One region of the Burkholderia latens genome, then DNA from elsewhere that is predicted to be linked to it. Evidence: predicted binding sites of a transcription regulator. Region 1 holds the regulator's gene; the other holds the start of a gene.
The links. The regulator LexA, encoded in region 1, represses DNA repair genes until DNA is damaged. The targets are predictions, from matches to a motif close to ACTGTATNNNNATACAGT.
Positions count from the first base shown of each region.

Region 2: WK25_RS21455 (DUF2471 family protein) is a predicted target of LexA. The motif match lies at 1,757-1,774, and genes of this name have one in related genera.

Region 1 is NZ_CP013435.1:1,668,048-1,672,642, reverse strand. It holds gene cysW (sulfate ABC transporter permease subunit CysW) at 1-80, opposite strand, end outside; gene cysT (sulfate ABC transporter permease subunit CysT) at 77-982, opposite strand; gene WK25_RS07895 (sulfate ABC transporter substrate-binding protein) at 1,121-2,158, opposite strand; gene lexA (transcriptional repressor LexA) at 2,423-3,070, shown strand; gene WK25_RS07885 (hypothetical protein) at 3,097-3,435, shown strand; gene WK25_RS07880 (DUF2939 domain-containing protein) at 3,464-4,180, shown strand; gene WK25_RS07875 (universal stress protein) at 4,286-4,595, opposite strand, start outside.
Region 2 is NZ_CP013438.1:471,668-476,262, forward strand. It holds gene WK25_RS21450 (NADPH-dependent 2,4-dienoyl-CoA reductase) at 1-1,105, shown strand, start outside; gene WK25_RS21455 (DUF2471 family protein) at 1,290-1,694, opposite strand; gene WK25_RS21460 (LysR family transcriptional regulator) at 1,883-2,776, opposite strand; gene WK25_RS21465 (NAD(P)H-dependent oxidoreductase) at 2,863-3,648, shown strand; gene catC (muconolactone Delta-isomerase) at 3,786-4,076, opposite strand; gene catA (catechol 1,2-dioxygenase) at 4,120-4,595, opposite strand, start outside.

The DNA of each region.
Region 1 (4,595 bases):
CTGACGGGATCGAGCTGTTTGGCGGCGCGCGCACGCGCGGCGGACGGATTGTTCAGCACGACAGTGGACTCCCGGCTCATCGCTGGCCTCCGGCGGCGGCCGCCGTACCGGCCGCGGTGGCGGTTGCGGGCGCGGGGCCGCTCGCGCCCTTGCTCGTGCGGCGCTGCAGATACCACTGCAGCGTGTTGATCAGCAGCAGCATCAGGAACGACACGACCAGCATCACGACGGCCAGCGCGGTCGCGCCTGCGTAGTCGTACTGCTCGAGCTTCGTGATGATCAGCAGCGACGTGATCTCGGACTTCATCGGCACGTTGCCGGCGATGAAGATCACCGACCCGTATTCGCCGAGCGCACGCGCGAACGCGAGCGCGAAGCCCGTGAGCAGCGCCGGCAGCACCGCGGGCAGCACGACGCGGCGAAACGTCAGCCAGCGCGACGCGCCCAGGCATGCGGCGGCCTCTTCCTGCTCGCGCTCGAAATCCTCGAGCACCGGCTGCACCGTGCGCACGACGAACGGCAGCCCGATGAAGGTCAGCGCGACCAGGACGCCGACCGGCGTAAACGCGATCTTGATGCCGAACGGCGCGAGATACTGGCCGACCCAGCCGTTCGTCGCATAGACGGCTGCGAGCGAGATGCCGGCGACCGACGTCGGCAGCGCGAACGGCAGGTCGACGATCGCGTCGACGACGCGCTTGAACGGGAACGTGTAGCGGACCAGCACCCACGCGACGAGAAAGCCGAACACGGCGTTGATCAGTGCGCCGCCGAGTGCGGCCGAAAACGTCAGCCGGTACGACGCGAGCACGCGCGGCGACGTGACGGCGGTCACGAACTGGCCCCACGACAGCGTCGCGGTTTTCAGGAATGTGGCGGCGAGCGGGATCAGCACCACGAGGCTCAAATAAGCCACCGTGATGCCGAGCGTCACGCCGAAACCGGGCAGCGCGCTCGGCTTGCGAAAGGTGTACGTCGTCATCGGATGCTCTTGCTGGGGCGATGCTGCTCATGGGCCCGACGCAAACGCCGGCGCGAAGAATGCTCTCTCGCGCCGGCGGCCCGCCGGGGATGCTGCGCGCTGTCGTGGCGCGCCGCTGTCGTTATGGTGTTGCGTGCGTTACTGCGGCTTGTAGATCGAATCGAACACGCCGCCGTCCGCGAAATGCGTCTTCTGCGCATTCGTCCAGCCGCCGAACGTGTCGTCGACCGTGTACAGCTTCAGCTTGGGGAACTGCTTCGTCAGTTCCGCCGGCACGTTCTTCGCGCGCGGACGGTAGTAGTTGCGCGCCGCGATCTCCTGGCCTTGCGGGCTGTACAGGAAATTCAGGTACGCCTCGGCCAGCTTGCGCGTGCCCTTCTTGTCGACCACCTTGTCGACCACCGCGACGGGCGGCTCGGCCAGGATGCTCACCGACGGCACGACGATCTCGAACTTGTCGGTGCCGAATTCCTTGATCGACAGGAACGCCTCGTTTTCCCACGCGATCAGCACATCGCCGATTCCGCGCTGCACGAAGCTCGTCGTCGCGCCGCGCGCGCCCGAATCGAGCACGCCGGCGTTCTTGTACAGCTTCGTCACGAATTCCTTCGCGCTCTGCTCGTTGCCGCCCGGCTTGTGCACCGCATACGCCCACGCGGCCAGATAGTTCCAGCGCGCGCCGCCGGAGGTCTTCGGGTTCGGCGTGACAATCGAGATGCCGGGCTTGGTCAGGTCGTCCCAGTCCTTGATCCCCTTCGGATTGCCCTTGCGCACCAGGAATACGATCGTCGACGTGTACGGCGACGCGTTGTCCGGCAGGCGCTTTTGCCAGTCCTTGTTGACGAGGCCCTTGTTGGCGATCGCGTCGATGTCGTACGCGAGCGCCAGCGTGACGACGTCGGCCTGCAGGCCGTCCAGCACCGAGCGCGCCTGTGCGCCCGAGCCGCCGTGCGACTGTTTGAAGTTGACCGTCTCGCCCGTCTTCGCCTTCCACTCCTTGCCGAACGCCTGGTTGAAATCCTGGTACAGCTCGCGCGTCGGGTCGTACGACACGTTCAGGAAGGTCGTATCGGCCTGCGCGTGGGTCGCGACGCCCAGCGCCGCCGCCGCCCCCAGCGCGAGTGTTGCGATCAGGCGGCCCGCTCCGCCCACCAGCCCCGTATTGCGCTTCGCCATCCTTGGTTCTCCAGTGTTGTCGATGTTGCGATGTCGGGCCAGTCTATCGAACGGGTTACATGATTAAAAATAATCGTTCTTCATTTTTTAATACTCAAAAGTGCTAACGCAGACTGGGCGGACGGTTGCGGCAGACGAACCGGCGTCAGGGCGGCACAAAATGACGCCGGAACCGGCGCGATCGCGGCGAACCTCAAGTAACACTTGAAATTCGCGAAGTACTGTATAAAAATACAGCTCACTGTCTATCCATACAGTTCAGCCATGACCAAACTCACCGCCCGTCAGCAGCAAGTGTTCGACTTGATTCGCCGCGCGATCGAGCGCTCCGGTTTTCCACCCACGCGCGCCGAGATCGCCGCCGAGCTCGGCTTCAGTTCGCCGAACGCGGCCGAGGAGCACCTGCGTGCGTTGGCGCGCAAGGGCGTGATCGAGCTCGCGGCCGGCGCGTCGCGCGGCATCCGGCTGCTCGGCGTCGACGACGTCCCGCATCAGTTCACGCTGCCGCACGCCGGCCTGATGCAACTGTCGCTGCCGCTGGTCGGCCGGGTCGCAGCCGGTAGCCCGATCCTCGCGCAGGAGCACATCTCGCAGCATTACGCGTGCGATCCGGCGCTGTTCACGAGCAAGCCCGACTACCTGCTGAAGGTCCGCGGGCTGTCGATGCGCGACGCCGGCATTCTCGATGGCGACCTCCTCGCGGTGCAGAAGCGCACCGAAGCGAAGGATGGCCAGATCATCGTTGCGCGTCTTGGCGACGACGTCACGGTCAAGCGCCTGATGCGCCGCCCCGGCGGCATCGAGCTGATCGCGGAGAACCCGGATTACGAAAACATCTTCGTCAAGGCCGGCAGCGCGGAGTTCGCGCTGGAAGGCATCGCCGTCGGGCTGATCCGCTCGGGCGAACTCTGACAATCGGTCTCGCTGAGGAGAACACCATGGAACGCCTTTCCCGTCTGCTGCCTTTCCGTCAATTCGGCCGCCTGCGTCATCTGCGCGGCCGCACGCCCTGCGCGCCGCTGTCCGCCGCGGCGCCCGTGGTGAGCCAAGAAGTCGCAGTTGAACGGCAGGCGTCGCTGCTGCCGTCAGCGCTTCCCGCCTTCGCGCGCGTCTCGCTGAATGCCGGCCTCAATCACGCGGAACCGGCGCGCCGGGCGCCGGTGCGCGTCTATCACGGCCGGTCGCGCCTGATCATGGTGGGCACGATCGATGCCGTGTGCCGGATGATCGATCGCTGCATCGCCGAGGAACGATCGGCCACGCACGGCGGTCTCTGATAGCGGAACCCGTCCACCCGGAGGCATCGTGACTGGAGCAACGGGCCGCACGTTGCGGCTCAAACCTCTGCTGATCGTCGTGTTGGCCGTCGCCGTATTCGCGGCGATCGGCTACGCGTACGCTTCCCCGTATATCGCACTCGGTCGCCTGAAATCGGCGGTCGACGCGCGCGATGCGCAAGCGGTCAGTGAATACGTCGATTTCCCGTCGCTGCGCATCAGCTTGAAACAGCAAGTCACGGAAGAATTGATGCGCCGGATCGATGCAGTGAAGAAGGACAACCCGTTCGCGGTGATCGGCGCGCTGATCGGGTCTGCATTGATCGGCCCGTTGGTCGATGCGTATGCGACACCGGAAGGCGTAGCGGCGCTGATGAGCGGGATCCCGCCGCGCGGCAATCCCGGCGAAAGGCCGCCCGATTGGTCGGACGCTGCGCCAGACGGCACGCGTGGCAACGCAGCAGCACCACCAGCGGCAGTGCCTGCGGCCCCAGGCACCGCCGCCAGCGTGCCGCAACCCGGCAGTAGCACGATTACGACTGCGCCGGCCCCGCCTGCGGCAGCGCCCGCACCGGCCCGACCCAGCGACGCAGGCCATCCGCAGCAAACGAGTGCGGGCTATCGGAATATCGATGAATTCGTCGTGACCTACCAGCGCAGCGCCGACGGCACGCGCTATGCAGCGATCTTCCACCGCGTCGGGCTGTTTTCCTGGAAGCTGTCCGCGATCGACCTGCACGCGTGAGCGTGCTTCGAGCGGATGAGATGCCGCCAACGCAGCGCGGCGCGAAACCGGCATGAATGGCGGCACACCGCGCCCGGTCACGCGCTCGCGATATCGGGTGCGGTGTTAAGTGCCGCTCGCGATCGCCGCTTCGCGCTCGCGCGCGATCTCGGCCTTTTGCTCTTCCGCCGAAGAACACGCGACGAGAATGCTGCAATTCACGCGATCCAGCAGTTGCGTGTTGCCCGAGCCCATCCACCATCTCGACAAGCCGCTGCGGCACCGGTGGCCGACGACGACGAGATCGGCGTTGATTTCCGTCGCGAGATTCGCAATTTCGTCGATCGGATAGCCGAACGCGAAATGCCCTTCCGCCTGAACGCCGCGCTCGCGCAGCCAGTTCACGCCTTCCTGCAGGATCTCGCGCGCGGTTTCT
Region 2 (4,595 bases), on a different replicon from region 1:
GTCGATGGCGCGTCCGCTGCTCGCGGATGCGGAGTTCGTCGTCAAGGCGGCGCAGGGGCGCGCCGACGAAATCAACACCTGCATCGGCTGCAACCAGGCGTGTCTCGATCATGCGTTCAAGAACAGGATCGCTTCGTGCCTGCTGAACCCGCGCGCATGCCACGAGACCGAGCTGATCTACGCGCCGGCGCAGCAGCCGAAGCGCATCGCGGTGGTCGGTGCGGGGCCGGCCGGGCTTGCCTGCTCGACCGTGCTCGCGCAACGTGGCCATCAGGTCGACCTGTTCGACGCGGCGGCCGAGATCGGCGGCCAGTTCAACATGGCAAAGCGGATTCCGGGCAAGGAGGAATTCGACGAAGCGCTGCGTTACTTCGGCCGGCAGCTCGAGCTCACCGGCGTGAATCTGTATCTGAATCGCCGCGTCGACGCGAGCGACCTGATCGCGGGCGCTTACGACGAGATCGTGCTCGCGACCGGCGTTGCGCCGCGCGACCCGAAAATTCCCGGTCAGGACGGGCCGAACGTGCTCAGCTATATCGACGTGCTCGCCGGCCGGCAGCCGGTCGGGCGGCGAGTTGCGGTGGTCGGCGCGGGTGGTATCGGCTTTGATGTCGCCGAATACCTCGTGCAGGACGGCGCGTCGCCGACGCTCGATCTCGAGGAATGGAAAGCCGAGTGGGGCGTGACGGATCCGGCCGCGACGCGCGGCGGCGTGACGCGCGCGCAGGTCGCGCCGCCCGCTCGCGAAGTGACGCTGCTGCAGCGCAAGGCCGCGCCGCTCGGCAAGGGCCTCGGCAAGACGACCGGCTGGATCCACCGTACGACGCTGAAGATGAAGCAGGTGAAGATGATCGGCGGCGTGAACTACGAGTTGATCGATGCGCGCGGGCTGCACGTGTCGTACGGCGAGCAGCGCACCGATCGCGAACTGATCGAGGCCGATACGATCGTGCTGTGCACGGGCCAGGAGCCGCAGCGTGCGCTGCTCGCGCCGCTGCAGGCGGCCGGACGCTCGGTGCACTTGATCGGCGGCGCGGAACTGGCCGCCGAACTCGATGCGAAGCGCGCGATCGACCAGGGTTCGCGGCTGGCCGCGCGGTTGTAACGCGGTGCGGCTTCGGGTGTCGCGGCGGCGCGCGCGGCGCGATGGCCCGTGACGCGCGCTCCGACCATTGCCCGTTCGTACGACGTCGGCAGCATGACGCAACTGCGTGCGGCGTCGCCCTGCGGCGCGCCGACGCGATCCCGGCAGATTCCGGCAGATCGCGCCCGCTCCTTGCCGGCGTGCATCACGCCGCTTCGGCCCGCTCTTCTTCTTCAGCTTCGAGCATCGCCTTGACGATCAGGTAGACGGCCGGCAGGTCGTCGTCGTCGCGACGCCAGTCGACAGGCTCGTCGACGTCCGCCGCGACGAGCCGGCTGTCGCGAAGGCGAATGAACGCATTGACGACCGCCGGATCGTTGCGGCTCAGGAAACCGGCATTCGAGAACGCGAGTTCCTCCACGTTCAGCAGCGCCTGCCAGCTCATTGTGCGGGTGGCGGCCGGGTGAGTGCGGCGTCGCAGCCCGAGCGCGCGCTGCGCGGGGCCGCCGACGACGCGCTGCAGGTCGACCACCGCCCGCTGCGCGGCGCGTTCGAAGTGGACAGGATTGAAGCCGGGTTGCTCGGGATCGAATGCGGATGACTGGAACATGGTCGCCTCACAAAAGTCCGTCCGTCATGGATGACGGAATTCGGGTCAAATGGTGCAAAAGCACTGTAAATATATACAGTGTTCGGCGCGACAGCAAGTCCCGAATGAACCCGCGTGCGTGGCGACCGGTTTGGGACGACCGGCCGGTGGGCGCACGAGCGTGCGGTCGTTCGCTTCGGCGCGGCCATTCACACTGACGCGGCGATCGTTTCCCGCAGCCACCGATGCGCGGGATCGCGATGCACGCGTTCGTGCCACAGCATCGACATTTCATAGCCGGGAACATTGACCGGCGCTTCGACGACGCGCAACGCGGGCGTGTTGCGCACCAGCCGCTCGGGCAGCATCGCGACGAGGTCGGTGCCGGCGATGGCCGACATCACGAACAGGAAGTGCGGCACCGATAGCACGACGCGCCGTGTGGCGCCCGCTTGCGCGAGCACTTCGTCGGTCACGCCGAAAAAGCCGCCGCCGTCCGGCGATACGATCACGTGTTCCAGCGCGCCGAACTGCGCGAGCGTGGGCCGCCGCTTCAGCTTCGGATGCCCGGCTCGGCCGACGAGCACGTAGCGCTCGGTGAACAGCGGCAGGCGCCGCATCCCTTCCGGCGAGCCTTCGGTCGTATGAAACGCCAGGTCGATGCCGTTTCGTTCGGCATCCTGCTCGATGCGAGGCGGCACGAGCTCGACGACGGCGAGCCGGGTCGCGGGCGCGGCCGAGCGCAGCGTGTTCAGCGTTGGCAGGACGATCGTCGATTCGCCGTAGTCGGTCGCGGCCACGCGCCACGTGTTGGTCGCAGTCGCCGGATCGAACGGCGTGGCCGTCAGCACCGCGCGCTCGAGCCCCTCGAGCGCGTCCCGCAGCGGCTCGCGCAGCGATTCCGCGCGCGCGGTCGGCCGCATTCCTCGTGGGCCAGGCAGCAGCAGCGGGTCGCCGAACAGGTCGCGCAGCTTCTGCAACTGCACGCTCACCGACGGTTGAGACATGTTCAGTTTTTCCGCGGCGCGCGTGACGTTGTGCTCGGCGAGCAGCACGTCGAGTGTGACCAGCAGGTTCAGATCCAGTCGTCTGAGATTATTCATGGCTATACCTGGAATGTCAGGAATTCATTTCAACTATATCGGTTGAGACGGCATCCTGCAGTCATTCCATCCACGGAGCCAGGAAAATGAATGTGTTGATCGTCTATGCCCATCCGGAACCGCGATCGCTGAACGGTGCGTTGCGGGATTTCGCCGTCGCGCATCTCGAAGCGGCCGGCCACACGGTGCGGGTCACAGATCTGTATGCGATGAACTGGAAGGCCGCATTCGACGCGGACGACGTGCCCGACCGCGCGCCCGACGCCCGGTTCGATCCCGCGCTCGATTCGAAGCGTGCGTTCGAGACGGGCACGCAGCGCGACGACATCGCACGCGAACAGGAGAAACTGAAGTGGGCCGATGCGGTGATTCTGCAGTTTCCGCTGTGGTGGTTCTCGATGCCGGCGATCATGAAGGGCTGGGTCGAGCGTGTGTATGCGTACGGATTCGCGTACGGCGTTGGCGAGCATTCCGACCGGCATTGGGGCGACCGTTACGGCGAAGGATCGCTCGCGGGCAAGCGTGCGATGGTGATCGTGACGACGGGCGGATGGGAGTCGCACTACAGTGCGCGCGGGATCAACGGGCCGATCGACGACGTGCTGTTTCCGATCCAGCACGGGATTCTGTATTACCCCGGGTTCGACGTGTTGCCGCCGTTCGTGATCTACCGCGCCGGAAAAATGAACGATGCGCGCTTCGACGAAATCCGGGCGGCACTGGGCAAGCGTCTCGATGCGCTTTGGACGGCGCAGCCGATCCCGTTCCGGCGGCAGAATGCGGGCGATTACGAGATTCCGGCGCTGACGCTGAAGCCGGGAATCGCGCCGGGAGCGGTCGGATTCGCCGCGCATCTCGCCTTGGAGCCGTGATCGTCCCCGCATCGTCGCGATGCGGGACGACACCGGCATCCCGGGCTGCAAAACGACACGGGCGGCCAGCGAGCAAAGCGCCGGTCGCCCGTGTGCTTCCCGTCGCGCGGCCGGCTGGCGGCGCGCTTCAACGTGACTTACCGATCATCCTCCCGCACCGAAGACGGATGCCGGCATAGCGCGCGCACTTCCATCTCCATATACGGAAACAACGGCAGCTGACTCAGCACGTCATGCAGCTGCTGCACGCTCTCGACGTCGAAAATGCTGACGTTCGCATACTGCCCCGCGATCCGCCACAGATGCCGCCACACGCCTTCGTGCATCAGCCGCTGGCACATCGCCTTTTCTTCGGCCTTCAACGTGGCCGCCTTGACCGGGTCCATGTCCGCCGGCAGGCGGACGGTCATTTCCACATGAAACAGCATCCTGCGCTCCTTGCGTTATCGATTCGTCGAACGGGACGGCCGCTCAGGCCTGCGCGCGCGCTCGCTCGACCTCGCTCGCGGGAACGTCCTGCTTGTCCTTCAGAAGCGTGAAATCGAAGTCGATCAGCGCGAACTGCCCGTCGACGCCGTACGGCTTGCCTTCCGCGCCTTCGGCCTGCCTGATCTTCGGGATCAGCCCTTCGCGCGTCGCGAATGCGAAATCGTCCCAGATATGCGGATCGCCTTCGATGTTGATCTGCGTCGTCAGCTTACGATATCCGTCCGCGGAAACGAAGAAGTGGATGTGCGCGGGACGGTGACCGTGTCGGCCGAGCAGATCGAGCAGCTGCTCGGTCTTGCTGCCCGGCGGCACGCTGTAGCCGACCGGCAGCACGCTGCGGAAGCTGTAGCGGCCGTCGGCATCGGTGCGGATCGAGCGGCGCAGATTGAACGCCGGCTGCGACTGGTCGAAGTACGAGTAGTTGCCCAGATGGTTCGCATGCCACACCTCGACGAGGG